DNA from 2 places in the Bradyrhizobium erythrophlei genome. Region 2 is predicted to be linked to the other one. Evidence: riboswitches for the same ligand, from Rfam matches in the RefSeq annotation. Region 2 holds a riboswitch; the other holds the start of a gene.
The links. Region 2 has a riboswitch for cobalamin ahead of BUA38_RS32425 (ribonucleoside-diphosphate reductase subunit alpha). Riboswitches for the same ligand answer to the same signal wherever they lie in the genome.

Region 1: it holds a riboswitch for cobalamin, as region 2 does, so the genes downstream of both, BUA38_RS11140 (TonB-dependent receptor plug domain-containing protein) here and BUA38_RS32425 (ribonucleoside-diphosphate reductase subunit alpha) in region 2, are expected to answer to the same signal.

What each region holds. Positions count from the first base shown of each region.
Region 1 covers NZ_LT670849.1:2,364,051-2,378,628, reverse strand. Annotated here, with positions in the region: gene BUA38_RS11165 (FtsX-like permease family protein) at 1-86, opposite strand, end outside; gene BUA38_RS11160 (ABC transporter ATP-binding protein) at 83-757, opposite strand; gene BUA38_RS11155 (MFS transporter) at 1,025-2,275, opposite strand; gene BUA38_RS11150 (hypothetical protein) at 2,423-3,001, opposite strand; gene BUA38_RS11145 (cobalamin-binding protein) at 3,149-4,075, shown strand; gene BUA38_RS11140 (TonB-dependent receptor plug domain-containing protein) at 4,106-6,211, opposite strand; cobalamin riboswitch at 6,324-6,523, opposite strand; gene BUA38_RS11135 (MBL fold metallo-hydrolase) at 6,603-7,643, opposite strand; gene soxB (thiosulfohydrolase SoxB) at 7,727-9,466, opposite strand; gene BUA38_RS11125 (hypothetical protein) at 9,521-9,844, opposite strand; gene soxA (sulfur oxidation c-type cytochrome SoxA) at 9,841-10,677, opposite strand; gene soxZ (thiosulfate oxidation carrier complex protein SoxZ) at 10,875-11,186, opposite strand; gene soxY (thiosulfate oxidation carrier protein SoxY) at 11,198-11,707, opposite strand; gene soxX (sulfur oxidation c-type cytochrome SoxX) at 11,759-12,058, opposite strand; gene BUA38_RS11100 (DUF938 domain-containing protein) at 12,299-12,973, shown strand; gene BUA38_RS11095 (nuclear transport factor 2 family protein) at 13,034-13,402, shown strand; gene BUA38_RS11090 (MFS transporter) at 13,663-14,578, shown strand, end outside.
Region 2 covers NZ_LT670849.1:6,732,212-6,746,789, forward strand. Annotated here, with positions in the region: gene BUA38_RS32400 (winged helix-turn-helix domain-containing protein) at 1-361, shown strand, start outside; gene BUA38_RS32405 (porin) at 646-2,145, shown strand; gene BUA38_RS32410 (sodium:solute symporter family protein) at 2,478-3,884, opposite strand; gene BUA38_RS32415 (hypothetical protein) at 3,948-4,193, opposite strand; gene BUA38_RS32420 (ribonucleotide-diphosphate reductase subunit beta) at 4,659-5,801, opposite strand; gene BUA38_RS32425 (ribonucleoside-diphosphate reductase subunit alpha) at 5,813-8,707, opposite strand; cobalamin riboswitch at 8,829-9,049, opposite strand; cobalamin riboswitch at 9,172-9,373, shown strand; gene metE (5-methyltetrahydropteroyltriglutamate--homocysteine S-methyltransferase) at 9,480-11,813, shown strand; gene BUA38_RS32440 (aromatic ring-hydroxylating oxygenase subunit alpha) at 12,072-13,139, shown strand; gene BUA38_RS32445 (GntR family transcriptional regulator) at 13,149-13,883, opposite strand; gene BUA38_RS32450 (ABC transporter permease) at 13,880-14,578, opposite strand, start outside.

The sequences.
Region 1 (14,578 bases), 3.2 Mb from region 2:
AGACCGATCAGCAGTGTCGCAAATTGCATCGGATGCCGTCGCCAGTGGCTGAGCAGCACCGCGAGAATCCACAGCGGCCGCCTCATGCGATCAATCCCGCGCTGAGACGGATATGGCGGTCGAGCGTCGCGGCCAGCCGGGTCGAATGCGTCACCATCAAGAGACTGCAGCCGGTCTGCGCGACCAGGTCCCGGGTCAGCGCCAGCACCTCGTCTGCGGTGGCTTCGTCGAGATTTCCGGTCGGCTCGTCCGCGAGCAGGAGCGACGGTTTGACCGCGAGCGCCCGGCCGATCGCGACCCGCTGCTGCTGGCCGCCGGAAAGCTGCTCCGGATAGCGATCCAGAAAGCCGGCAAGGCCCAATCGTTCAGCCAATTGCGCCAGCCACGCCGCGTCGTGGCGTCCGGCGATGCGGGATTGAAACGCGAGATTATCCCGAACGCTCAGGCTCGGGATCAGGTTGAATTGCTGAAAGACCAGGCCGAGACGGTCGCGCCGCAACGTCGCCAGGCCTGCCTCGCCGAGATTCGTGATCGGCGTGCCGGAAAAATCGATTTCGCCGCCGTCGGCACGGTCGAGCCCTGCGATCAGATGCAGCAGCGTGCTCTTGCCGCTGCCGGATTCGCCGGTCAGTGCGACCCGTTCGCCGGCGGCGATGCTCAAGTTCACGCCGCGGAGAACGTCGACCTTTTCGCCGGCTGCGAAATAGGCCTTGGTCAGGTGGCGAACGCTCAGCACGATCTCTTTGTCGGCGGTCATGCGAAGCAACGCATCCTGGAGCTCCGATTCCGAGGTTCGCAAGCTATCGTGGCGACCTCTGATGCGAACCTCGGAATCAAAGGAGCTCTAGCAAGTTATTGTCTTGAGTGCGGCTTTGAATTTGAAGTTCCTATACTGGACTCGCGGCGAAGCCGATAGGAACTTCAAATTCGCCGCACTAAATACCCCTTCAGTGGCCGTGCAGCATAGCAATACCTGAAGTGGAGATCACGGCCCCCGAGGGCGATGGCGACCTGATCGTGCGGCTCAGGGGTGCGCTTCGGTCACGGGCTCTGCGGCCTTGCCGGCTTGCGGGTTTCGCTCGGTGGCAAGCGCCAGGATGACGGTCATCATCATGAACACGACCGACACGCCGAACACCCAATGCGGCAGGTTCCGATCCATGATCCAGCCAAACAACAGCGGGCTGATGATGCCGCCAATATTGAAGCCGGTGGAGACGATGCCGAACACCCGGCCGGCGGCGCCGGCTGGCGCGGCGTTACGGACCATCATGTCGCGCGAGGGGACGATCACGCCGCTGAGGAATCCGGCCAGTCCCATCGCGCCGATCAAGAGCACTTGCGGCAAATTCAACGCGGCAACGATCAGCAGGATGACGGCATTGACGGCAAAGCAGGCAGCGGCCACCTGACCGTGGCGCTCGGTCAGGTCGGCGAGAAGTCCGCCGGCGAGAACGCCGGCCGCGCTCGCGCCGAGATAGGTTGTGAGCACGAGATTAGCCACAGAGAAAGTCGTGCCGTATCCGCCCATCAGCGCCACGACGCCGAAATTGGATATCCCGGCGCTGGATATGCTGAGCAGCAAGAAGAAGATCATCAAAACGACGATCGCCGGCGTGATGACGTTTTGCCTGGGAGCATCGGCGGCGCTTGTGGTGGGGCGGGCGCTGCTCGCATCGGGAATGCCGACGGCCATCAGAAGCAACGCGGCCAGGGGACCGACCGCGCCGGCTGCGATCAGCGCGCCATGGCCGCCGATCGCCGCAACCAGGGCGGCGATGATGGCGGGCGCAACCGCGCCGCCGAAAAACCCGGCAAAGGCGTGAATCGAAAACGCACGGCCCATGCGCGCTTCATTCATGTGGGCCGAGAGGATGGCGTAGTTGGCGGGGTGATAGACGCTGTTGGCGAGCCCCAGCAGCGCGGCGTTGACGATCAGCCATGGATAGCTCAGATGCAGGCCGAGCGCGATGAGCGAGCAGCCGCCGAGGCACAGGCCTATCAGTAGAATATTTCGCGCGCCGAGATGATCGGCGAGATAGCCGATCGGCGCCTGGGTCAGGCCGGAGCTGACGGCGAAGACCGTGAGCGCGAAGCCGAGCTCGACATAGCCGACGCCGAGTTGCTGTTTCAGGAACGGAAACAGCATCGGGAGTACGAAAATGTGGAAATGGCTTACCCAGTGCGCGACTGATATCGCGCCCAGCGTGCGGAACTGCTCGTCCTTGATGGCCTGATCAGTGGCTTGTTGCGGCGTGGCCAGGATATCGGCCATCTCGGGGCTTCCTCGCTTTTTGGAAGCGAACCTATCGGCCCCGACGGCACCCTGTCCATGAATGGGGCCGCATGGCAGCCCGCCGCTATGATTCTAACATTCGCAAAGCGCCCGCTGAGACGGGATGCGAATGTCAGACGCGGACGGCTAAGAGGCCATATGGCCGCGCCTGGAGGGATTGATCAGCCGGACAATCTCGCAAGCTGCCACAAGCCCGATCAGCCAGGCGATGTTTGTAAGTCCGATTTGCGCGACGATGGCGGCCGTAAAGTCGCCGGCGCCGCCGAGGAACGGCGTGGCGGCCAGAAGCACCAGTTCATAGATGCCGTAGCCGCCAATCAAGGCCAGCGCGAGGACGAGCGGCGTGCCGCTCTGAGGAAGCGCGCGCAGAACCGCCGACGACGCTGCGGTCGCAGCGAGGGCGGCGATGCCAATGACCGCACCCCAGAGCATCGTATTGCCGTCGACCGGATAGTGCAGGGCCCCGAAGCCGATGCCCTGATTGACCAGCCATGCGCCGGTGACCACGAGCAGCGCCGGCCGCAGCGGCAGCATCGCGGCGGCAATCACCGCAAAGGCCGCAAATGGCGTGGCGCAGGCGAGCGCAAAGCTTGCGAGCGCGCAAGACACCGCCAGCAAGGCGAAACCGAACAACGGCGCATGGCGCGATTCGACAGGCGCGAGCCGGAAGCCGTTGGCCGACGGCGAGAGCAGGCTGAGGGACATGATCATTTCTCCTTGGCCGTCACCTTAATCGATTTCATAGACCCGCAATAGCCTGATTGGCGGTTAATGCCGCGTTTCTGATAGAGGGGCTCAGACCGTGCAAGACTGTGCTACTGTAACGTCCCTGATTACATCGGCGGCTTAAAGATGCCTGAAACGCGACGGATCGTCTCATTCTTGCCCTCGGCGACCGAGATGGCATGTGCGCTGGGTCTAAGCGACCAATTGCTGGGCATTACCCACGAATGCGATTACCCGCCTCAGATCATGGGCAAGCCGGTCGTCGTTCGTAATGTCCTTCCGATCGAAAGCATGAGCCAGGCGGAGATCGATGTCGCCGTCACGCAACGATTGCGCGATGGCCAAAGTCTCTACCGGGTGGAAGAGGCGCTGATGCAGGACATCGCGCCCGACCTGATCCTGACCCAGGACCTCTGCCAGGTCTGCGCGCCCTCGGGCAACGAAATCTCGCAGCTTCTGACGTCGCTGCCCAGCAAGCCGCAGGTCTTGTGGCTTACGCCGAAATCGCTCGAGCAGATATTCGACAATTTGCGCGAGCTTGGCGAGGCGACGGGTCGGTCCGAAATGGCCGAAACATTGATTGCGGACGGGCAGGCTCGGCTTGCAAAGATCGAATCTGTTACACGCGCGCTCGTTTCGCGGCCCCGGGTCTTTTGCATGGAATGGATGGACCCGGTTTATTGCTGCGGTCATTGGGTTCCGGAAATGGTTCGCATGGCGGGCGGCCTCGACAAGCTTGGACGCGAGGGAGCCGATTCGGTTCGCATACGGTGGGACGACGTCCTTGAATGGAAGCCGGAAGTGTTGATCGTCATGCCGTGCGGCTTCGATCTGGAAAAGACGTTCAAGGAGGCGCAACGGCTGACGGCCTATCCCGGCTGGGACGATCTTCCGGCGGTGCGCAACGGATGTGTTTATGCGGTGGACGCGAATTCCTATTTCGCACGTCCAGGACCGCGTGTCATCGAAGGCACGGAGCTGTTGGCGCACCTCCTTCACCCCGAACTGTTCGAATGGAGAGGGCCAGCGAACGCGTTCCGGCGTCTGGTCTGACCCTCTTCTCGCGCGACTGTCTGGGCGTGGTTATTTCACGCCATAGCTTGCAAAGCGGATGCCGGCGAACACGCCGAGACCCGGCGCCAGGAATCCGGTCGGGTTCTGGTAGTGAACGTTGGCGACGTTATCGATCCGGCCGAACACCTTGAGTTGGTCGTTGAGCGCGTAGTCGGCGCGCAAGTTGACGATGGTGTAGCCCGGGGCAGTGACCGGCACGCCTGTATTGCGGTCGATATCGGACCAATCGCTCACGTGAAGGACTGTGGCCGACAACGTGAGTGGGTCGATCGGATTCCAGAGCGCGGTGACGCTGAACTTTTCCTTTGGTCGGCGGAGCAGCTGCAAACCGGTATCGGTGTCGACCGTTCGCGTGAACGTGTAGTCCGAGCGAACCTTCACACGATCAATCACATTGAAGGTTACGAAGTTCTCGGTGCCTTCGGTGATCGCGTGCCCAATATTGACATTCTGGCCGAGGAAGCTGCCGGGTATGGGCTCGAAAAAGATCAGGTCCGTGATGTCGTTCTTGAAATAGGTCGATCCAAACCGGATGCGATCGTTGAACAGAGGCTGCTCGAAGCCGATGTCAGCGCCGCGGCTTTGCTCGGGCTTCAGGTTTGGATTGGGAATGGAAAACCCGGGAAAAAACTCGAAAAGTTCACTGAGCGTCGGCGCCTTGAAGCCGGTGCCGTAGCTCGCCTTGATGGTGGTTTCGGTGACGGGCAGGATCACGGACGGGGCGATCCGGTAGGTCATATGCTGGCCGAAGTTGTCGTTGTCGTCCTCGCGAATATTGGCGGTTAGAAAGAAACGCTTGGCGAGATTCGATTGCCATTCGACAAAGGCGGCGCTGTTGCCGGTCTTTGCCGAAAGGTCTGACGTGTCGAGATTCGAATTCTCCCGTTCGGCGCCAACGATGAGATTCTGGCCGGTCGCAACCTCGGTCACGCTGTGCCAATCGTATTTCAGCCGGTTGCCCGTCGTGATCGCGGTCGGGTCGAAACCCTCCGTGATGTCGGCATGCCAGTAGTTCGTGTAATTGACGCCGAAGTAATTCTTGATGCGGCCATCCAGTAACGACCACACAGCCTCTTCGCGTCCGAAAAATTCGTGAATGGTCTGTTGGCTTTGTTTTGCGTCCGGAAAAAAGACGCTGAAGTCTGCGTTCGGGGTGTTGTTTCCGGTGAAAAGGAGTGTCGACTCGCTGTAGCGCAACACCGAGTTCCATGTCAGCGAATCGCTCAAGTTGACGCCGGTCTTGGTCGAGTACGTCATGTTGTCGTAGTTGTTGCCATTTGCCTGTTGTCCGGGCGGTAACAACTGCAACGGCGTCACGGGGACATCGCTGGCATGGACGTGCGAGACGCTGGCGGCATAGTTGTAATTGTCTTGCGATCCGCTGACGCCAACACTCTGATTGAACGTGCCGAACGATCCGGCCTCGTTCATCGCGGTCCAGCGCGCGGGCCCTTCGCCCTTCTGGGTAACGATCGAAATGACGCCGCCGATCGCGTCCGAGCCGTAAAGTCCGCTTTGCGGGCCGCGCAGCACCTCGATCTGGGCCATGTCGGCGGTCAGAAGGTGAGCGAAATCGAACGTACCGGTGCTGGCGTCGCTGACGTCGATGCCGTCGATCAGCACCTTGGTGTGGTTCGAATTGGTGCCGCGGATGAAGACGGAAGTTTGCCCACCCAGCCCGCCACTCTGCACCACATTCAAACCCGGCACGGTATTCAGAGCGTCGGGCACGGTGCGGTATTGCTGGGTCGCGATGTCCTGCGCGGTGATGACCGTTACTGAGTTCGCGACCTGGTTGATCGGCGTCACGATGCCGGTCGGGCTGACGACGTTTGTTGTCGAAGTCGCAACGCCCGGCTGTGGTGCGGCCGGCTGTTCAGGCGGCTTTGGCGCCGTTGGCTTGGCTGCAACCTGACGTCGGCTCGGCTTGGGCTTCGCCGGAGGCTGAACCGTCTCGGCCCGCTTGGGCGGAGAGACCTGGACCGGCGGCAAAAGATCCGGCGACGCCGATTGCTGGGCGTGCGCGGCGGAGAGCGCAAAAGGAGATAATGGGATCAGCACCGTGGAGGCGAGCCAAAGGGCGCGCCGGGTACGGGCTTTGGTGATGGAAGGCATAGTTAGACCTCGGTATGACGTCAGTGGCACGTCACAGCGAACGAAGTCTCACCACGCTGTTTCCCCCAGCCCAGTGAAGCTAATGCCTGTACTCCCCGACCGGCATCCTCGCGTGTGACCACGATTGACGGCAGGTCTCCTGGCTCGCGGGTCGTTACCTTCCGTCGCCTTCCCGGGACCGAGATTCCCAGTGGCATTTGACGGAAGATTCATCGCTTACAGTTGCGGGGGCAGCCGCGGCATTGGAGATTTTTCTCCGCACCGCATTCCCTCTTGATCCTCGTAAGAGGAACCGTCCCGGCTATCTAGGAGGGCGCTTGGCGGCGAGTCAATGCCGTCGCGGGTGGTCGGGCGAACTAGCGCGGCGGGTGCGGTATTTTTATCCGAGATTCTAGCCCGTCGCGACTGGTCCGCCGGCCTTTTTCCAGGCGTCGATGCCACCGGCGATGTGGGCCGCATTGGCGAGGCCCGCCTCCTTCGCAGCGTTGACCGCCATCGCCGAGCGCTCGCCATAGGCGCAGAAGAACACGACGCGGCGGCCGGTCGCGGTCGCGACTTCGCGCAGCATGCCGCCGGGCTTGAGGCTGTCGTCGATGCCGGGATAGGGCGCGTGCAGCGCGCCGGGCAGAGTGCCGTGCTTGGCGCGCTCGCTGGTCTCGCGCAGGTCGACCAGCAGAATATCGGGCCGTCCGAGGCTCTGGATCGCCTCGATGGCCGAAAATGAAAGTCCTTGCTTGGCTAGGTCGTCCTGATGCAATCCGACCCGGATGTTGGCGGGTACGGCGACATCCATCATTTTCGGATTGGGCAGCTTCAGATTGTTCATCAGCTCGACATATTCGTCGACCGAACGCACCTGGAGCCGCGGATTGTAGCGCTTCTCCTCGCCGATGGTGGAGACGGTGTCGCCTTTGTAATCGTGGGCGGGAAACACCAGCGTTTCCTCGGGAAGTTTCAGCAGCCGGTTGAAAATCGACTCGTATTGCGCCCGCGCGCTGCCGTTCTGGAAGTCGGTGCGGCCGGTGCCGCGGATCAGTAGCGTATCGCCGGTGAAGACACGATCGCCCATCAAATAGCTGTATGAATCGTCGGTGTGGCCCGGCGTGTACATCACATCCAGCGCGAGGCCTTCGATCGTAACCCTGTCGCCATCCGACACCCGCATCGACACGACGTCGGCCTTGGTCTCTTCGCCCATGATGGTGATGCAATGGGTGCGGTCGCGTAATTCGCCAAGGCCGGTCACATGGTCGGCGTGCAGGTGGGTATCGACGGCCTTGACCAGCTTGAGGTCGAGTTCGCGCAGCAATTGGCAATAGCGATCGACCCGCTCCAGCACGGGATCGAGGATCATGGCTTCGCCGCCGACGCGGCTTGCCAGCAAGTAGCTGTAAGTGCCGGATACGCTGTCGAACAACTGACGAAAGATCATGGTGGTGAAATCCGTGAACCGATTCCCGATCGTATCATGACATGGCTTGAGGCACAGCTCAGTGCCATGCGGCGAAATGCTGTCTACTCTGCAATGCCGGGATTGCCGGTCACGCCCCGCAGCGCAACATTGCCGGCGAGCGGGTTAAATGGCTTGCCGGCCCCGAGCTGTTTGGCAACAACCTCCCACACAGGTAGCCCCTGCTGGGCGTTGATCGCGGCCCAGCCGGCGACCTTGTAACGCTTGCTGGGTTCGATCGCCCGGCCATTGTCGAGTTTCAAATCGGAAATCCGGCGCCCGACTTTTTCCGATGGCGTGCAGGTATAGCTGAGGCCGCCGACGCGGACCATGTCGCCGCCCTGCTGATAATAGGGGTCGGGATTGAACAGATTGTCGCAGACGTCTTCGAGCGTGTTCTTGATGTCGCTGCCGGTCAGCCGCGAAACGTAGGTTTCCGGATAGGTGATCGCCGTTTCTGCCAGCACGTCTTCCATCGTCAAAGGCTGGTTCGGCAGGAACGTCGCGCCCCAGCGGAAGCCCGGCGACAGCGAGATTTCGGCATCAAATTCGCGGCGAAGCGCAGCGCAGATCAGTTGATCGACGGTGCCCGTGAAATTGTCGCGGCGATAGAGCAAGCGGGTTGCGGTCGTGATTTTATCGCTCCACGCCGCGACACGGGGGCTGTGCACTTTATCGATCAGCGCGGCCATTTCGGCATCAGGCTTCAGCAATTCCGAAAATACCGGAAACAGCCGGTAGCGTGCGTCCTGCACCCGGCCCTTGGCGAGATCGAGGTCGAGTACGCCCAGAAACTTGCCGTTCGCGCCGGCATTGGTGACCAACGTCTTGCCGCTCGCGTTGGTCACGGCGATCGGCCGCGGGATGGCGTCATGCGTGTGGCCGCCGAGGATGACGTCGAGGCCGCGCACGCGGCTCGCCAGTTTCAGATCGACGTCCATGCCGTTGTGCGACAGCAACAGCACCACGTCGGCCTTGTCGTTGGAGCGCAGGCCGTCGACAAGTGTTTGCAATTCCTGTTCGCGAATGCCGAAAGTCCAGTCCGGCGTCAGGCGTTTCGGATGCGCGATCGGAACGTAGGGAAATGCCTGGCCGATCACCGCAACGCGATAATCGCCGACTTGCTTGATCATTGCCGGCTTGAACACGCGGCCGGAAGCCGGATCGAAGGCCTTGGCGCCATTGAAGGCGGCTTCTTCGGTCAGGAAGACGTTCTGGGCCAGAAACTCGCCCTTGAAGCGTTCGAGGTTGCCGCGCAGCGTTTCCTCGCCATAGGTGAATTCCCAATGCCCGGTCATCGCCTCAACGCCGAGCAGATTGCAGGCCTCCACCATGTCGGCGCCGCGCAGTGCGTTGGCGAGCCCCGTGCCTTGCCAGGCGTCGCCACCGTCAAGCAGCATCGAATTCTGCGCGCCGGCCTCGTTGCGAAACCGGTCGACCAGGGTCTTCAGATGCGCAAAACCGCCGAGCCGGCCGAAGCGCGCCGCCGACTTCTCGAACTCCAGCGAGGTGAACGCGTAGGCATCGGCACTCTCGGGCTTGATGCCGAAGTGGTCGAGAAAAGCACGGCCGACGAGATGCGGCGGCTGGCCCGCCATCGCGCCAAGGCCGAGATTGACGCTCGGTTCGCGAAAGTAACCGGGCAACAGCTGCGCATGCGTGTCGGTGATGTGCAGAATGCGGGCGTTGCCGAACCGCTCGAGATCATAGACGCCGGGCTCGGCGCTGCGCGCGAGGCGCGGCAAGCTGCCGGAAAGCGCGGCGGCGCCTGTGAGTTTGAGAATATCCCGGCGGCGGAGGGTCATGGTGGGCGTCGCGCTATCCTTACTAGTGGTCTGACTCTAACATTCGCATCCCCACTAGCGGATTTCGAGATTCTTCCAGGCTTCTTTTTCGCTCGTCGCCTGGAAAATCGATGCTTTTGCCAATGCCTCGGCCTCCCTGGCGGCCGCGACCGCACGATCGAAGTCGCTTCTCTCGGCGGCTTTCCTGGCATCAGCGAGAGCGGCTTCGGTTGCGAGCCACTGGTTGCGCAGGCGGCCGGCCTCTTTCTCGGCGGCGTCGGCCGCGGCGTAGGCTTGCTTGAAATCGGCCTCGGTGCCGGCTGCAAGTGCCGCGCTGCCAATGCAGACCGCGGCGAGCAGCCCAAATGATCCAAGCGAGATTTTCCACGAGTCCGTCATGGCCGCGCACCCGGCCCGGAAATCGGCAAGCCGTTGCTGACGTAAGACAGGAAATATTCGAGGTCGCGATATTCCTCGCTCTGCGCTTCAAGCGGCACACCGCGCACCTGGCTGTTGCAGGAGATGAAACGCCGGCTTGTCGTGCCCATGCCGCCCCATTCAGAACGATAGATCGGCATTGCGTTGAGGATTCCAAGCGCCGGCGCAAGCACTTCTGCTCGCAGCCGCTCGCCGGGATTTTGCACATGGCAGGTCGCGCAGGAGAAATTCAGCTGCCCGCGCCGTGTGTAGAAATAGCGCTTGCCGTTCTCATAGGCCTCAAGCGCACGGGGATCGTCGGGAATCCTGATGTCGAACGGCTTGCCGCGGGAGGTGAAGGCCATATAGGCGGTGAGGGCTGCCATGTCCTCGCCGGTGTAGGAGATCGCTTTCTCGCCATTGGCCTCGCGGCACTGGTTCAGCGCCAGTTCAAGCGTGATCACCTTGCGGCTTTTTGCGTCGAACTGCGGATAGTTCTGCCGGATGCCGATGCCCTGGTCGGGAAAGCAATCGGCATAATGTTTGCCGTTCGCGAAAGGTTTGGCGAACAGTTCCTTGCCCGCTTCGAGAGAAAATTCGTACGGTGGAAACTGCTCCTTCTCTTCCCATTGTCGCCGCATGTCCTCGTTCAGGGCGTAGGGACCATTGGAGAAATCATCCGGCTTCACGTTCGGGAATTTGCGAAAGAAGTAGTCGCGGAAAGCGCGTGCCTCGGCGGCCGGGTCCGTGCTGTCGGCGACAGCCGCCGCGTCAGCAAGCAGGAGAGCCGCAAGCGAAATCAGAAGCAATCTCACGTCCGTCTCCTAGCGGTCCGATTCTAACATTCGCATCCCTTCTCAGCGGCCACTTTTGCGAATGTTAGAATCAAAAGGACCACTAGCAAAATATGGGTTTCTAGTGGAGTTTAGGATTTGACATTCGCTTTACGAATTTGCGGCTTGGCCAGCAGCGAATGCCAAATCCACTCCACTAGCCCGGCCAACACGCGACATTACTGGATCTTGAAGGTCGCGGTGTCGGTCTCGCCCTTGTTGTCGATCCAGTTCACCTTCAACTCGTCGCCCTTGGCCGCGCCCTTGAAGGCGAATTTGACATATGGATCCTTGGAGACAGCCGTTCCCCAATCGGCAATGAACACGGCCTTGCCGTTATGTTCGAAGGTCAGTTCCCTGATGTAATGCGCCGGGATGAATTCGCCCTTGTCATCCTTGATGAAGCCGGAATCCATCGGATGCTGGATCAGCGTCTGAACCTCGGTGATCTCACCGTTTGTGATCGCGCGGACGCGGATGCTCGATGCCATGGAAGTTCTCCTTAACCGCCGCAGCCGCCAACGGTGACCTTGACTTCCTTGGTCGCGCTGAAAAGCTTGCCGCCGGATTCCACGAGGACGATGACGTTGCTGGTTTTGGCCATCTTCAGGCGGTTGGCGATGCTGGGCATCGTGCCTTGCGGAATCTTGTAGTACGCCGCCAGCACGTTCGGGTTCTCCGGCACCACGAAAGCAATCGAGGTGACCTCAGGGATGCTGGTCGAAACTGATATCGGCACCACCGCGCCGTTCTCCGCGATTTCCGGCGCATCGAGCTTGATCTTGTCGGAAGGCTCGGCCGTGCGGCCGTAAAGCAGCTTGATCGCTTCCTTGCCGTCCTTCTGCTTGAAGGCGTCTTCCGGATATTTGTCGTTGGCCGCGGCAAGCGCCGCCGGCGTGTGGAAGGCGGCGATGCCAAGTCCCGCAAGGCCAAGTCCCGCGAGCGCGATCGAGCCTGCGCCACGTAAAACAAGACGCCGCGTAACCGGCGAAGCTCCATCGAAATTTGTCATCGCTCACCTCCCAAATTTGCCGCCTGGCTGGCAGTTCTGATCTTGCGGTACTCATAGCGTTTGCAAGAAATCCACGATCGCGTTGATTTCCTGTTCGGTTAGAATGCGATTCCGGCCGAACGGCGGCATTGCGGTGAGCGGATTCCGACGGCTCTCGTCGGTGAGGATCGCAACGAGGTCGGCCCTGTCGGGATATTTGCTCTTGATATCCCGGAGCGGGGGTCCGATCGACCCCGGCAGGTCGCCGCCCTTGATCTCGTGACAGCTCAGACAGTTGCCTTTGGCGCGGTCGAACGCGAGTTTCTCGCCCTCGGCCGCATTCGATTGGGCGTGCGCCGCCATCGGCGTCATGATGCCGGCGGCCACGAGCGCCAGCAAGAAAACCTTGAGTGAACGGCGGTCGATCAAGACACGGTTCCAGTACACGATATAGCCGAATATAATCGTTCAAAGCATAAAGGCTATCGCGTGACAACGCGGCTAATGCTCCTTTGATTCCGAAGTTCGTTAACGTGAGGCCGCAATGTGATACGAACTTCGGAATCGGAGCACTAGTTTGCGCCGCAGCGATGAAAATTCGAAAGGCAGGTCATGCCCGATTATGTCGTCGAGTTTGGCAAGGATGGCGGCAGTCGTCAGACCGACGGACGCCTCGATGCGCCGGCCTTTCACCGTAACTATGAGGCGATCCGGAGTGTGCTGGAACGATATCTGACCGGAAAATCCGGCGATGCGCTTGAGATCGGAAGCGGCACGGGCCAACACGTCGTCGAATTTGCCCGTCAGTTTCCCGAAGTCACCTGGTGGCCGAGCGACCTCAACGACAATCACCTCGCCAGCATCGAAGCCTGGCGGCGCCATTCGGCGTTGGCGAACATCCGCCCCGCCCGGCGGCTCGACGTATCGGATCCCGCGTGGGGCTCTGTCATGAAGGGCGAGGGCGGGCCGGGCGAGTTGCTCGCCGTGTTCTGCGCCAACGTCATTCACATTGCGCCATGGCAGGTCGCTGAAGGCCTGATTGCCGGGGCGGGGCACGCGCTGCGCAATGGCGGCATGCTTTTTCTGTACGGTCCGTTCAAGCGCGGCGGCAAGCATACGGCTGACAGCAATGTCGCCTTCGACGCCAGCCTGCGCCGGGGAAATCCCGAATGGGGATTGCGCGATGTCGATGAGGTCGAGAAGCTGGCGGACCGCGCCAGGCTCTCGCTGATCGATATTGCCGAGATGCCAGCCAACAACCTCACTCTCGTGCTCCGCCGAGCCTGAGCAGCGTTGCATGGCGCGCGGCGTCGCCATAGATCCGGGAATTCACCGCAGGAGAGATCGATGCCGTCGCGAGCCCGTCTTGATGAGTTCATTGCCGTGGTCGAATCCGGCGACCACGCCGGCGCCATCGAGCGCTACTACACCGAAGACGCCACCATGCAGGAGAACGCCGCGCCGCCACGTGTCGGCCGCGATGTGCTTGTCGCTCATGAGCGCGCAGCGCTGGCGCGGATGTCGGACGTCTATTCGAAATGCGTGTCGTCGGTGGTCGAAGGCGACCGCGTCGCCATTCATTGGAACTTCGTGCTCACCGAGAAATCCGGCCTGGTGCGCCGCTTCGACGAAGTCGCCTGGCAGGAATGGCGGGGCGATCTGATCTTTCGCGAGCGCTTCTTCTATGACCCCACTAAGGTCACTGGCAGCAGCTAGTGCCCACTTTCCGAAGTTCGTGCTCCATTGCAGCACCCACCGTCACGAACTTCGGAAAGTCATCGGCACTAGAAAACTTATTGATTCTAGCACCGCTTTGTCGATCTGAAGTCCCTGATCGAACTCACCGCTTGTGGTACAGGGACTTCAGATCGGCGGTGCTAGTGCCAACTGCTGACACTTCGATCTGGATCGAAATAATCGCCTTGGCGCGAGGCGGGCTGCGGCCTATCTGATCTCCCTGATCGGGAGGCCCCGTCGTGGAAGCTTCAAATCCCTATTCGATCGACGAGAGCTCTGCTCACTACGAGGGATGGCGGATCGTCGCCGTCTGCTTTCTGGTCGCAACCTTTGGCTGGGCGTTCGGCTTCTACGGACAAAGCGTTTATCTCGCCGAATTGCACCGGTTGCACGGCTGGCCGGCATCGCTGATTTCGACCGCGACCACCTTTTTCTACCTGTTCGGCGCGTTGCTCGTCATCTTCGTTGCCGAGACGATTCGAAAGTTCGGTCCTCGTAATTGCCTGGTGGCCGGGACGGTTGCGATGGCTGTCGCCGTCATCGTCATGGGACAGGTCACCTCGCTCTGGCAGCTTTACCTCGCCAACGTCCTGCTGGCGCTCGGCTGGGCAGGCACCAGCCTCGCGATGATCAGCACGACACTGGGGCTCTGGTTCGATCAAAAGCGGGGCATGGCGATCAGCCTCGCGCTCAATGGCGCGAGCTTCGGCGGCGTGGCCGGCGTTCCCTTGCTGGTGCTCGCCATCGGCCAACTCGGATTTTCCGGCGCGATGATCGCGGCGTCGTCGTTGATGATCGTGCTGGTGATTCCGGTGGTCGTCATATTTGTCGGCCGTCCGCCGCTGGTGTCGGGAAGCAGGCTCCCTTCGGCGGGCGGGGTGGCGTCATCCGCGCAAATCCGCGCCTGCGCCTTGCGCAACGTCGGATTCCTGTCGGTGTCGATCGCGTTTGCGCTGGTGCTGTTTGCGCAAGTGGGATTTGTCGTTCACCTGATCTCGTTTCTCGATCCCGTCATTGGCCGTGCTAGCGCGACGGTGGCGATCGCGCTTCTGACCGCAATGGCCGTGATCGGACGCCTGCTGTTTTCCACCGTCATCGACCGGCTCAATCAGCGGCTCGCCTCGGCACTTTCGTTTGCGAGCCAGGCGCTGGCGC
Region 2 (14,578 bases):
GTCGCCATCGTTGCCTTCGCTCAGCGTTCGGATCGATCTCGACCCGGAGGGGCGGATCGGTCCGGGCAAGATTCTTTTGCTCGAGAACATCAATAGCTGTGGCTCGATCTCCGCGGCCGGGCGGGCGATGAACATGTCCTACAAGCGGGCATGGGATCTGGTCGACGAAATCAATCGCATCTGCCAGCGCGCCGCGGTTGATCGGCAAACCGGCGGCAAGAATGGCGGCGGCGCCATGCTGACGCCGTTCGGCCTGTCGCTGATCGAACGCTATCGGAAAATCGAGCGGTCGGCCGAGAGCGCGGCGCGCAAGGAGCTGCAAGCCCTGCGCGCGGATATCGGCCATCGGACCAAGGGCTGACCGATCCTCGCCAGCCCGACTTCCTTCGGATGATCCTCGACATCTCATCCAGCCAGGCCCGCAGGCGTCGCAAGGTAACCGAATGCGGCGCTCCGTACGGTTGAAATCACAAATCCTGCTATAGGCAACTCAAATCGAATTTTGCCTTCCACTGTTGCTTGGCTGCACTTGTGGCCTCGTTATGTTCCATCTGATATATCGACCGTTGTGTTCGGCCAGACACAACGATTGGTAGCCGGAGCGCTCGCTCCGTCTACGGGGGTGGCCAACTTGGGGGTTTCAAAATGAAGAAAGCGCTCGCGATTGCGCTCGCAGTGACAGGTCTGGCGGGCACCGCCTACGCCGCGGACTGGGTGCCGCCGAAAGTACCGGACGTGATCCCGGACAACCTGACCTTCTGGGGCATCACGCCGATCGGCGTGCTCGACCTCGGTGGCGCCTATCAGACCAACGGCCGGCCGCTTGGCGCCGTGGTGTCGGGTCTCGAATATTCGCCGTTCACGACCACCCGCAACTACACAGGGCAGTCGATCGCGACGGTTCAACATAGCGCCCTTCAGCAGTCCTTCATCGGCGTGAAAGTCGAAGAGCCGCTGGGCGGCGACTGGAAGGCGATTGCGCGCCTCGACACCGGTGTCGATCCGCTGAGAGGCACGCTTTCCGACGGCTGTAGCTCGTTCCTGCAGAACGCCGGCATCGCTTACAACCAGCAGACTTCCAATGCCGACAGCGGCCGCTGCGGCCAGGCCTTCAACGGCCAGCTCTGGGGCGGCATCAGCAACAAGCAATACGGCACGCTCACCATCGGCCGGACCAATTCGTTCGAGCTCGACGGTATTGCGACCTACGACCCGATGGCGCTGTCCTACGCCCTCTCGCTGCTCGGCTATTCCGGCACGAACGGCGGCTCCGGCAGCACCCAAGCAGCGCGGTGGGATAATTCAGTGAAGTATGTCTACGACAACGGCCCGATCACGGCTGGTGCGATGTATTCCAACGGTGGCAATGCCACCGGTTTCTTCGGTGACGCTTACTCCTTCGTATTCGGCGGACATGTGGGTGGCTTCTCCGCAGAGGCGACCTACACCAAGGAACATGGCGTCGTGAACCTTCAATCGGCCGCCAACCTTCCGCTCAACGCCACGTCGCTCTTCGCGAACATGTCCGACGATCAAGAGATATCGGTCATGGGCAAGTATACTTGGGAATTTGGCCGGCCGGGTGGTGCGGCCTATTCGGGGTACACCAAGGCCGTCAAGGCCGAGCCGATGCCGGTCGACAAGTTCACGATTTTCGCCGGCTATTCCAACGTCCGCAATTCCAATCCGAAGACGCCGATCACCCAGGGTGACGCCGCCGGCGGGTACCTGCTTACAACGCTCGACAACAACGCCTTCACAACTGCGCGCGTCTTCGATTTCTACTGGGCGGGCGTGAAGTACGACTTCGCTTGGGGTCTGAGCCTCACTGGTGCGTACTACCACGTGAACCAGAACTCCTACATTGCCGACAACACCAACATTTGTCCGGCGGCTGGCGGCGCGAGCGCGATCACGTGCGCCGGCGGCTACGACCAGGTCTCGTTCCTGGCCGACTACGCCCTGAATAAGCATCTCGACGTCTATGCCGGCGCGACCTGGGCTCAGGTGAGCGGTGGCTTGGCGTCGGCTTTCCCGGGTAACCCCGGCACCAAGGTCCTCCAAGGCATCAACTTTTCTGGACCTGCGCCGGGTCACGACATCAGCACGGCCGCTGTCGTGACCGGCTTCCGCATCAAGCTGTAAGCCAACGGACCAGCGAAACCGAAACCGCCGTGAACCTCAGGGGTTCACGGCGGTTCTGTTTTCAGCTTCGGTATCGCTGGCTCTATCCGCCATTGCGATGGCGAATGAAGACGAAATTTTAAATCATTGATGATGTTATAAAAAGGCCGCACCGCCGCGCGGCCGAGTAGCCGGGCGCCGCCCTTTTTTCACCTACCCCAGAGAGCGAAAGCGCTCGGCTACTTCGAAAAGTCCAGCGTGACTGGTTTAAATGACGTGTCCATGACCGCGAACTCTGGAACTTTGTTCTCGGCAGGAGAACTACGGGAAAATCAGCCTGTTTTCGCGGAAATTTACCGCAACTCCTGCTTCGGCATCGTTGGGCCTGTCCGTCGCCACGCCAGCAATGAACTCGTGACCATCACGACCAGCGGGACGACAAGCGCCACGTAAGCGTTGTCGATGCCGAAGGGATTTCCCATCAAAAACCAGGCGATGGTGGCAACCATCGAACCGATGATGCTGAACAGCGCGCCGCCTTTGGTGCCGAGCCAAGGCGCGTAGAAGACGAGCAGCACCAGAACCGACAGAGAGGCCCTGATCGCTTTTGCAAGGAAGGTGATTTGCAGGACGTTCGGCGTGTAGATCGCAAGCGCGATCGGCAACAGGCCGACAACGACCGTCGTCACCCGTACGAAGACAAGCGACCGTCGCTCGTCATCTGCCGCGCTCACGAAGCGGGTGTAAAAATCCTTGTAGAGCAGGGTAGCCGTTGAAACGCTGATCGCGGAGATCGTGCCGAACAGCGAAGCTGCCAGTCCTGCGGCGACGATGCCTGCCATCGGGCCATTCATGTCGGCGATCAGTGCCGAGAAGGCGTTGATGGACTTGATGCCGGGATAGAGCATCAGTGAGCACATGCCGATCAGAGCGGTCGCGATGCCGAAGGGTATCAGCAGCACCGCCGCGCTGAAGCTTGCGACTTGTGCCTTCTGCCGCGTCTCGACCGTATTGATCGCCTGAATGACATACTGGGTCGAGAAAGTCGCGCCCATGCCGGCGATGAACCAGGCAAAGATCTGACTGACGCCGACATTGGTCCAAGAAAACATTGCCGGCGGCAGATGCGTCTGCAATTCGCTAAGGCCACCCACCTTCGTCAATCCAAAATACAGGGCGATGCCGACGCCGGCATACTTCATCAGCGAATGGATGACATTGGTATAGACCACCGACCGCATGCCGCCGACGAAGACATAGAGAACGGCAACGACGCCGCAAATGACGGTCGCCAATGTCCGATCGACGGCAAGCAGCACGCCGAGAATAGCCCCGCCGCCCGCGTACAGCGCCACCGCCACGATCTGGAGCGCTAAGATCATGACGAGCGAGGTGGCGACCTTGGTCGAGGGCCCATAGACCTCGGCGAATACGCCCGAGATCGTATTGTGCCCGGACTCCTTGTATTTTCCGGCGAGAAACCAGGCGTAGAACAAAAAGCCCGCGCCGAGCGCGATGATGTTCCACGATGCCGAGATGCCGGAAATGTAGGCTTCCTGGGCCGTGCCGACGCTGGCCGATGTGCCGATGAATTCGGACATCAGCATGAGCCCTACCAGAACGGCAGGAACCCCGGACCCCGTGGTGCCGGACGTGAATGTCGTTGCCGTCGTCACCGACCGCTGCACGATGCTCGTCAGCAGGCCGAGACCGGCCATGTAGGCGACCACGACGGCCAGCGCCACGTAGTTGGTTTGCATACAAGGCTAGATATCAAAGCGCTGGCGATCCCGCCATGCGCCCGATTGACTACCTTGCTTAGCTTACCAGCGCCCGCCGCACTCGGACGGCACAAAGCTCGGGTTCATCAGACAGGCGTTGTCCAGCGAGGAATCCCAGCCGCCTCGCCGCCGCCAGCCGCTCCAGGCCAGATAGTCGCAATATTTGCTATGTGGGTTTCCGGCTTCCCGGGTCGCGCAATAGATGCTCTGGCCGTAGATTGGCCTTGCCATCGCGGGGGCGGTTGCAACAAGCACCGTTGCGGCCGTCAGGAGAATGATCGCTTTCATCTGGGCTTCCTCTCAGTGGTCTCTCTTTACCGGAATAGACACCCCGCATAAAGACTTCATTCCATTGGGGGACACGGCTCACAATATTGTAACCGGATATGCTCCGAAGTGCCTGTGGCGAGAGCGCGCAGCTCTAGTGTGGCGACACTGACGTTCCTTTCAGTGTGGCCCCGAGTTCTTCGAAGGAACGTCAGAGTCAAAGCCACACTAGAATCATATGGTTGCTAGTGTCCCTTTGGTTCTGACATTCGTAAAAGTGCCTGCCGCGATAGGATTGTCAGAACCGGGACGCTAGGGCCGAATAGGCCTTCCGAATCAACGTCAGGGCAAGTCCCAAATCTGGCCGATAGTTGCCGGCTACGCCGGAAGCGACAAATTGGGGCGCGGCGCCCCAGACGTCACGATGCGAAAAGCCCCGGAGCTGTCCGGGGCCTTTGCCATGGTCATCGCGAGCGCTGCGGGCCTTCAGTCCCAGCTCAGTGCGCCACCATTCTGATATTCGATCACCCGCGTCTCGAAGAAATTCTTCTCCTTCTTCAGGTCCATCGCCTCCGACATCCACGGGAATGGATTCTCGGTCTCCGCAAACACCGGCGCCAGACCGATCTGTGCGCAACGGCGATTGGCGATGAAGTGCATGTACTGCTCGCAAAGGGCGGCGTTGAGGCCAAGGAAGCCGCGCGGCATCGTATCCCGCCCGTAAGCCGCCTCCAGTTCGGCCGCTTGGCGGATCATGGTGCGCGCTTCGCCCTGAAACTCCGGTGTCCATAGATGCGGATTTTCGATCTTGATCTGGTTGATCACGTCGATGCCGAAGTTCAGATGGATGCTCTCGTCACGCAGGATGTACTGATACTGCTCGGCGATCCCGACCATCTTGTTGCGCCGGCCGAGCGAGAGGATCTGCGCAAAGCCGGTATAGAACCACATGCCCTCGAACACGACGTAGAAGGCGATCAGGTCGCGCAGAAAGGCCCGATCCGTCTCCGGCGTGCCGGTCGCGAAAGCGGGATCTTCCAGGTGTTTTGTCTGCTTCAGCGCCCACGCCGCCTTGTCGGTGATCGAGGGCACTTCGCGGTACATGTTGAACAGCTCGCCCTCGTCGAGGCCGAGACTCTCGACGACGTACTGGAACGTATGGGTGTGGACGGCCTCCTCGAAGGCCTGGCGAAGCAGGTACTGCCGGCACTCGGGATTGGTCAGGTGCCGATAGATCGCCAGCACGATGTTGTTGGCGACCAGGCTTTCGGATGCTGCGAAGAAGCCGAGGTTGCGCTTGATGGCGCGTCGCTCGTCGTCGGTGAGGCCGTCGCGCGATTTCCAGAGCGCGATGTCGGCCTGCATCGAGACTTCGGTCGGCATCCAGTGATTGTTGCAGCCGGCGAGGTACTTCTCCCACGCCCATTTATACTTGAGCGGAAGCAGCTGGTTGACGTCGGCGCGGCAGTTGATCATCCGCTTTTCGTCGACCGAAACGCGGCCTCCGGTGCGGTCGATCAGGCCGGTATTCGCGTGATCGGTAACTTCCGGCTTGCTGCGCGGCACGGGTCGCAGGACCGCGGGGATTGGCGCGGCCGCGGCGGGTTCAGTGTCTGACCAGTCGAGCATTTTTTCTCTCCTTACTGGCAGGCTTCGCAATCGGGGTCGTCGATCCGGCAGGCCTTGACCCCTTCAAGGTCGGGCGCGGCCGGCACGATGATCGGCGCGTGCGAGATCGCGGAGGTGACCGAGACCGCGTTGAGCTTACCGTCCGTGCCCTTCAGCGTCGATTTCTCGACATGGGTCGCCGATCTCGATCGCAGGTAGTAGGTGGTCTTGAGCCCGCGATTGAAGGCGAGACGATAAAGTGCGTCGAGCTTCTTGCCGGAGGGATTGGCGATATAAAGATTCAGCGATTGGGACTGGTCGATCCATTTCTGCCGGCGCGCGGCCGCCTCGATCAGCCAGACGCTGTCGATCTCGAAGGCGGTGGCGTAGAGCGCCTTGAGATCGTCCGGGATGCGATCGATCTGGCCGACGCTGCCGTCGAAATATTTCAGATCGGACACCATCACTTCGTCCCAGAGGCCGCGCGTCTTGAGGTCACGGACAAGGAAATCATTCACGACCGTGAAGTCGCCCGACATGTTCGATTTGACGAACAGGTTCTGATAGTTGGGTTCGATCGATTGCGATACGCCGCAGATGTTGGAGATCGTCGCCGTCGGCGCGATCGCCATCACGTTCGAGTTCCGCATGCCGGCCGACTTGACCTTGTTGCGCAGGCGGTCCCAGTCCAGCGTCGACGAACGGTCGAGATCGAGCGCGCCGCGCGCCTCGGCGAGAAGCTCGACGGAGTCGATTGGCAGGATGCCCTTCGACCACAACGATCCCGCAAAACTCGGATAGGCTCCGCGTTCCGCGGCGAGATCGGCAGAAGCTTCGATCGCGTGGTACGAAATCGCTTCCATGCTGAGATCGGCAAAGCTGACGGCGTCATTGGACGCAATCGGGATGCGCTGGAGTTGCAGCGCTTCCTGAAAGCCCATCAGGCCAAGCCCGACCGGGCGGTGACGCAGGTTGGAACGCCGCGCCTCCGGGATCGTGTAGAAGTTGATATCGATGACGTTGTCGAGCATGCGCACCGCTGATGTGACCGTGCGCTTCAGTTTGGCGCGATCGATGCCCTTGCTGCCGACGTGATTGAGCAGGTTCACCGAGCCCAGGTTGCAGACCGCGACTTCGTCGGCCGAGGTATTGAGCGTGATCTCGGTGCAAAGGTTCGAGGAATGAACCACGCCGACATGCCGCTGCGGCGAGCGCAGATTGCAGGGGTCCTTGAAGGTGATCCAGGGATGGCCGGTTTCAAACAGCATGGTCAGCATGCGCCGCCACAGGTCGCTCGCCCGCACGGTCTTGCAGACGCGCAAGCCGCCGGCTTTGGCTTTGGCCTCGTAGGCCTCATAGGCGGCCTTGAAGTCCGCGCCATAGAGATCGTGCAGGTCAGCCGTCTCGTCCGGCGAGAACAGCGTCCACTCCGCATCGGCCTGGACCCGCTGCATGAACAGATCCGGCACCCAGTTGGCCGTGTTCATGTCGTGGGTGCGGCGGCGATCGTCGCCGGTGTTCTTGCGCAGATCGAGGAATTCCTCGATGTCGACATGCCAGGTCTCGAGATAGGCGCAGACCGCGCCCTTGCGCTTGCCGCCCTGGTTGACAGCGATCGCGGTATCGTTGGCGACCTTGAGGAACGGAATGATGCCCTGGCTTTCGCCGTTGGTGCCCTTGATGTGGGCCCCTAACCCGCGCACCGGCGTCCAGTCGTTGCCGAGACCGCCGGAATATTTCGCAAGCAGGGCATTGTCCTTGATGGATTTGAAGATGCCGTCGAGCTCGTCCGAAACAGTGGTAAGGAAGCACGATGAAAGCTGCGGGCGCAGCGTGCCGGCGTTGAACAGCGTTGGCGTCGAGGCCATGAAGTCGAACGACGACAGCAAGCCGTAGAATTCGATCGCTTTCGCTTCGCGATCGATCTCCCGCAAGGCCAGCCCCATGGCGACGCGCATGAAGAACGCTTGCGGCAACTCGATGCGCTTGCCGCGGACATGCAGGAAATAGCGATCGTACAGCGTTTGCAGGCCGAGGAACTGGAATTTCAGATCGCGCTCCGGCTTCAGCGCCGCGGCGATCCGGCCGAGGTCGAAGCGGGCCAGTTCGGGATCGAGCAGTTCGGCGGCGATACCGGTCCTCACATATTCCGGAAAATAGTCGGCATAGCGCGTGGCCATGTCGGCCTGCGAGGCACTGGTCGATGTCTTGTGCACATAGGACAGAACTTCGCCGCGAAGCTTGTCGAGGAGCAGACGTGCGCTGACGTAAGCGTAGTTCGGCTCCTGCTCGACCAGCGTTCGCGCGGCCATGATCGAGGCTAGCGCCAATTCATCCTGGCTGATGCCGTCATAGAGATTGCGCTGAGTCTCGGTCAGGACCGGGGCAGGGGACACGCCGTCGAGACCGGCGCAAGCCTCGGTGACGATGAGTTCGAGCCGCTTGCTGTCGAGCCTGACGCGCGATCCGTCGGTCAAGGTGACGTGAATAGCCGACTGCGGGGCTTCGGATGCTTGTGCGATAGTTTCTTCCGCGCGTTTGCGGGCGCGGTCTTCGCGATAGAGCACGTAGGCGCGGGCGACCTTTTGGTTCTCGCTCCGCATCAGCGCGAGTTCGACCTGGTCCTGCACATCCTCGATGTGGAACGTGCGGCCCTCACCGGCGCGGCGCATCAATGCGGTGACGACGTCCGCCGTCAGCTGCTCGACGGTCTCATGAACGCGTCGCGAGGCACCTGCGGTGTTTCCTTCGACCGCAAGAAACGCCTTAGTCATGGCGACCGCGATCTTTCCCGAATCGAACGGCGTCACCTTGCCGTTGCGGCGGATGATCTGCATGGCGGGCTCGCTGGGAACGGCAGCGAGCGATTCCGGACGCAAGTGGATGATAGGAGCGGAAGCATTTTCCGCGTGCAGGTCTAAAGACATCAGATGGCCCCGAAGTTCGCGTGTTGGTTTTTGACGGGGCAACAAGGGGCGCTGCAGAATTGCCCGGCAGCGATGAGCCGGACAGCGCATGCAAGCGACCGCCGGACACCCCGTCCGTGGACGTTTTTTTGCTGTCGCGGCAGGTCTCCTGACTTGCAGGTCGCTGTTGTTCCCTTGGCCTTCCCGATGCGAAACCGCATCAGTGGCGTACGGATTGGGAACAACTCACTGCTTACAGTTGCGGGGGCAGTGCCGGATTTTCGCGCCCCAAACGCGATTCACCGGCTTCCCTCTTAGCCACCAGATATTGCGATCTGATGGACCGTGACACCCATATGTGGGGATATTCGTGGCGGAGTGTCAATGATTCCTTGGAGCGCGGCAACGGTTCATTGTGGAAGGTTGTGAATTGCGAGAGCGCCCCTGTCTGCGAAGGCCCCGTTGACGAAGGTATCCACTTGCAGATATTCGGCTTCTGTTTGGGTTCTCCGGGTCCTGCTTGATCCGGAGCTAAGAGGGAAGCCGGTGCAATGCCGACGCTGCCCCCGCAACTGTAAGCGGCGAGCCGCTGTCCAACTAGCGTCACTGAAGCCATGCGGCTTCGGGAAGGCCGGACAGTAGCGACGACCCGCGAGCCAGGAGACCTGCCCCGACAACATTGTTCGTCCACGGGCGGGGTGTCCCGGTGGTGCGCCAAGCAGATGTCGCATCACGCGACGTCCTCTGCACGCATCCGCCATGGCATTTGCCCCCAGATCAAGGGGTTGAAGCTATGTCTCTTCTCAAACTTCCTGTTGCTACGCTTGGTACGCCGCGCATCGGCCCGCGACGTGAACTGAAATTCGCGCTTGAAAGCTACTGGGCCGGAAAATCCACCGAAGCGCAGTTGCTCGAAGCCGCCGCCGGTTTACGCGCGGCCAATTGGGCGCGGCAGAAATCGCTTGGCGTGACGGTTATTCCCTCCAACGATTTCTCACTCTACGACCACGTGCTCGATACCAGCGCGATGGTCGGCGCCATTCCTGACATCTACGGCTGGAAGGGTGGCCCGGTTGCGCTCACGACCTACTTCGCGATGTCGCGCGGAGCGCAGAACCAAGACCATGGCGCGGATTGCGGTCACGCCCATCACGGGCATGGCGCGGCCGCGCAGGAGATGACCAAGTGGTTTGACACCAACTACCACTACATGGTGCCTGAATTTCACGACGGTCAGACCTTCACGCTCTCCTCGCGCAAGCCGATCGAAGAATATGAAGAAGCGAAGAGTCTCGGCTATCAGACGCGCCCGGTGCTGGTCGGTCCCGTGACGTTTCTGAAACTCGGCAAGAGCGCCAACGCCGGATTCGATCCGCTCTCGCTGCTGGACCGGCTGTTGCCGGTCTATATCGAGGTCCTTCGGGAGCTCGCCAGCCGCGGCGCCGAATGGGTTCAGCTCGACGAACCATGTCTGGTGCTCGACCTCGACGAAACAGCGCGTAGCGCGCTGCGCCGGGCTTACGGACGGTTCGCACTCGAAATGCCTGGTATCAAGATCATGCTCGCGAGCTATTTCGGGGCGATCGGCGATAATCTTGAAACCGCGTTGGCGCTTCCCGTTGCAGGCCTTCACGTCGACCTCGTCCGCGCTCCCGAACAGCTGGATCAGATAGCGTCCCGTGTGCGAAAGGATCTCGTGCTGTCGCTCGGCGTCGTCGACGGGCGCAATGTCTGGCGTTCCAATCTTCCTGCGTTGCTCGAACGGCTCGAGCCTGCCGTTGCGAGGCTAGGCAAGGATCGCGTTCAGCTCGCGCCCTCGTGCTCGATGCTGCATGTACCGATCGACCTCGATCTCGAGATCGATCTCGATTCCGAAGTGAAGGGCTGGCTGGCGTTTTCGGTCCAGAAGATGAAAGAGCTCGCCACGCTCGGCCAGGCACTGGGCGGCGACCGAGCCGGTGCGTCGGAGGTGCTCGCAGCGTCCGAACAGGCGGCGGCAAGCCGCAAGGCATCGCCGAAAATCCATCATGCGAACGTCGCCCGGCAAATGTCGGCCATCAATGAATCGATGCGTCGCCGCAGAAGCGGGTTCGCCCATCGCGCCAGGGTTCAGCGCGAGCGTTTTGCGCTTCCCAAATTCCCGACCACCACGATCGGGTCGTTTCCGCAAACCGCAGATGTTCGTGCCGCCCGCGCCGCCCATACCAGGGGGACATTAAGCGATGCGCAATATCGAACATTCCTGAAAGGGGAAACCGCACGTGCCGTGCGATGGCAGGAGGAGATCGGGCTTGATGTACTGGTTCACGGCGAATTCGAGCGTAACGACATGGTGCAATATTTCGGCGAGCAACTGTCCGGCTTCGCCTTCACCAGACATGGCTGGGTGCAATCCTATGGATCGCGCTATGTCCGTCCGCCGATCCTGTTCGGCGACGTCTCCCGGCCCAAACCGATGACGGTCGAGTGGTGGCGCTATGCCCAGTCGTTGACCAAAAAGCCGATGAAGGCGATGCTGACGGGACCCGTGACCATTCTCAACTGGTCGTTCGTCCGCGACGACATTCCACGGAGCGAGGCGTGTCGTCAGATCGCGTTGGCGATCCGGGATGAGGTGATGGATCTCGAAAGCGCCGGCGCCACCATGATTCAGATCGACGAAGCTGCGCTCCGGGAAGGGTTGCCGTTGCGCAAATCCGAATGGAAAGCGTATCTTGACTGGGCGGTGGACAGCTTCCGCGTTTCGTCGTCGGGGGTCGCCGACGAAACACAAATCCATACCCACATGTGCTATTCCGAATTCAACGACATCATCGATGCCATTGCGACGATGGACGCGGATGTTATTTCCATTGAGACATCCCGGTCGAAAATGGAACTGCTGGAAGCCTTCAAGAACTACAAATACCCCAACGAGATCGGGCCGGGAATCTACGACATTCATTCGCCGCGCGTACCCGAGACCGCGGAGATGAAAAATCTGATTTCCCTGGCACGGAAGCAACTTTCGGATTCGCAGCTCTGGATCAACCCTGATTGCGGGCTGAAGACGCGGCGCTGGGAGGAGGTGCGGCCCGCGCTGGTGAATATGGTGGCCGCCGCGCGAGAATTGCGGGCGGCACCCTGACATGAGATAGTCATCATCGCAGCTCAGTGTCGCCAGCAGGTATGCCGATGCGCTTTTGGATCAAATGCACCCGGTTTGACACGGGCGAAGCCTATCACGTGAACATTTCCCTCGTTGGCGGAATGCGGCGTGATGGGGCGAAGACGATCCTCGAGTTCGTCGGAAGCAATACGCAAACTATCGATGTCAGCGAAACCCCCGAGGAGATCCTTACGATCCACCTCGGGGCAACGGGGAGTTGAAGCCGTGGATATGGAGTTGGATTCCGCCGAAGCAGCCGAAACGAATATCAGCAGCGCACCAGTGGATTTGCGCCGGGTCGGCGCGCACCCGGATCACTGGTATCCGGTGGCTTGGTCGCATGAGGTCAAAAAAGGGCAAGTCGTCGCGTCTTCTTTTGCCGGCGAGCCGATCGCGATCGTGCGTCCACAACAGGGCGACGTCTATGCGCTGGAAGATCGATGCGCCCATCGCCAGGTGCCCTTGTCCAAGGGGAGCGTGAAAGATTGCAGGGTGCATTGCTGCTATCACGGCTGGAGCTATGACGCCTCGGGAAAGTGCGATGTTCCCTATATCGGCAAGGGTAAACAGCCCAACGGCGTGCGGGTATATCCGTCTGCCGAATGCGATGGCATCATCTTCATATGGCCAGGCAGCTTGCCGGCCGCGCCGCCGCCCGCAAGCCTCGGCGCCGCCGGTGACAAGGCCTACAAGACGCGAAGCTTCGGCCGGATCGTCAATTGCCATTATACGTTCATGCATGAAAACCTGATGGATATGAACCATCAGTTTCTGCACATTCGAACGACCGGAAAGGTCACGCCGCGCTATCTCGGCAGGCGGGCGGGCGAGGGCTGGATGGAGCTCGACTATACGTTCGCGCGGCCGGACTCGAAGCAACCGCTCGGCGAATCCCTGATCACCGGAGGTTTCCGGTCTGACGCGTCCAAGCCGCGCGACCTCATGACCATCCGCACCGAATATCCGCACCAGACGCTACGTTTCTTTGCTGGGGGTGGCGACGTACCGGCCCTGTACGTATGGCTTGGCTACACGCCGGTAGACGTCGAACAGCGGAAAAACAGGTCGTTCATTCACCTTTCGGTTCGCCGGCCAAAAATCCCAGGGGTGCTGGACCTGGCATGGCCCGTCTTGACCTGGTTCACCAATCGCGTGTTCGAGGAAGATCGGATAATCGTCGAGCTGGAGCAGGCCGCCTATGATGCGCAGGGCGCCGACTGGAATCAGGAAGTGTTTCCGCCGATCAGGGAGCTGCGTGACCTGCTTTCCAGGAATGGCCGCGTGATGGCCGCACGGCAGGCCTGACCGTGTCATTCAGGTGAGTTCAGCCAAAAGCTTCTGATCGCCATAAAGCTGCAGAAAGTGCAGCAGGTCGGAAAGACCGTCGCCGAGCAGCGTGACGTGCGAGCGCATGACTTGGCTTGCTTGCGTGGCGTCGCCGCGGAAGATCGCCTGCATGATCTGCTCGTGCTCGGGGATCGAGGATTCCATCCGGCCGGGCTGGAAGGTGATGGTCCTGCGATACGGCGAAATCTTTACCGTCAGCCGGCGCAATTCGTCGCGCAGAACGCGGTTGTGGCTGGCCGCAGCGATCATTTCATGAAATTCGAGGTTGGCCTCGTAGAAGCCATCGACGTCCCGAACGCCTGCGGCGGCCGCGCAGGCCTGATGCGCCGCCTCGAGGCTGTCCCGCTGGTTCGGCCGGATACGGCGAGCGGCTTGTGCTGAAGCAAGAGCCTCCATCTCGGCTGCGACGCTGAAGGCATCGAGAAGGTCGGCGAGCGATAGCTGCGCGACCTGCAACCCCTGACGCCCGCGCGAGACCACAAGCCCGCTCGCAGCCAGCCGCTGCAACGCTTCGCGCACGGGCGTGCGTGAAACGCCGAAATGATCGGCCAGTTGTCGCTCGTCGAGCCGATCGCCGGGCTTGCGCTGGCCTTTGAGTATCTCAAGCTCGAGGCGATGAACCACGCTCGCCGACAGCGACTCCGGCTCGCCGGACATTTCGGCTGCTTCAGCGGGAAGAGAAACGTCCGAGATTGCTTTCATGGGTTTTCTGCCGAGTAAAACCGGTTGGCGACGGATTCAGCGAGCGCCACCAGACCGTAAAGCAACAGGCCGCAGATGCAGAGCACCACGATCGCCGCCATCGATATCTCTGTGTCGGCGCGCGCGGTTGCGAAAATGATCAAGTAGCCGAGACCAGCCTGGGCGGTGATGAATTCACCGATGATGACGCCGATGATCGCGAGCGTGACGGCGATCTTCATGCCGCTGAAGATGTAGGGCAGCGCAGCCGGAAAGCGTACGCTAGAAAAAATCTGCCACTCGTTGGCGGTGAGCGCACGGCAGAGCCGGAGCATGCTCTTGTCCACACTGGCGAAGCCGGCTGCTGTCGATATCACGACAGGAAAGAATGCGATGAACACCGCGAAGGCGATGCGCGACTGCGAGCCGATGCCGAGCCAGATGATGAAGAGCGGCGCGAGTGCAATCTTCGGGATCAACTGGAAGAAGACGAGATTGGGATAGAGCGCCTCGCGCGCCACTTCCGAATAGGTGATGATGATCGCGAGCCCAATGCCGAGCAACGTGGCGATCGCAAATCCCGCTGCCGATTCCAGTGTCGTCGGAACGGCATGCATCAACAGAATATCGTATCGCTCGTAGATATATTTTCCGATCGAGATCGGCGAGGGCAGAATGACCGGCGGGATGTGACCCACTGTGACTGTGATCTGCCA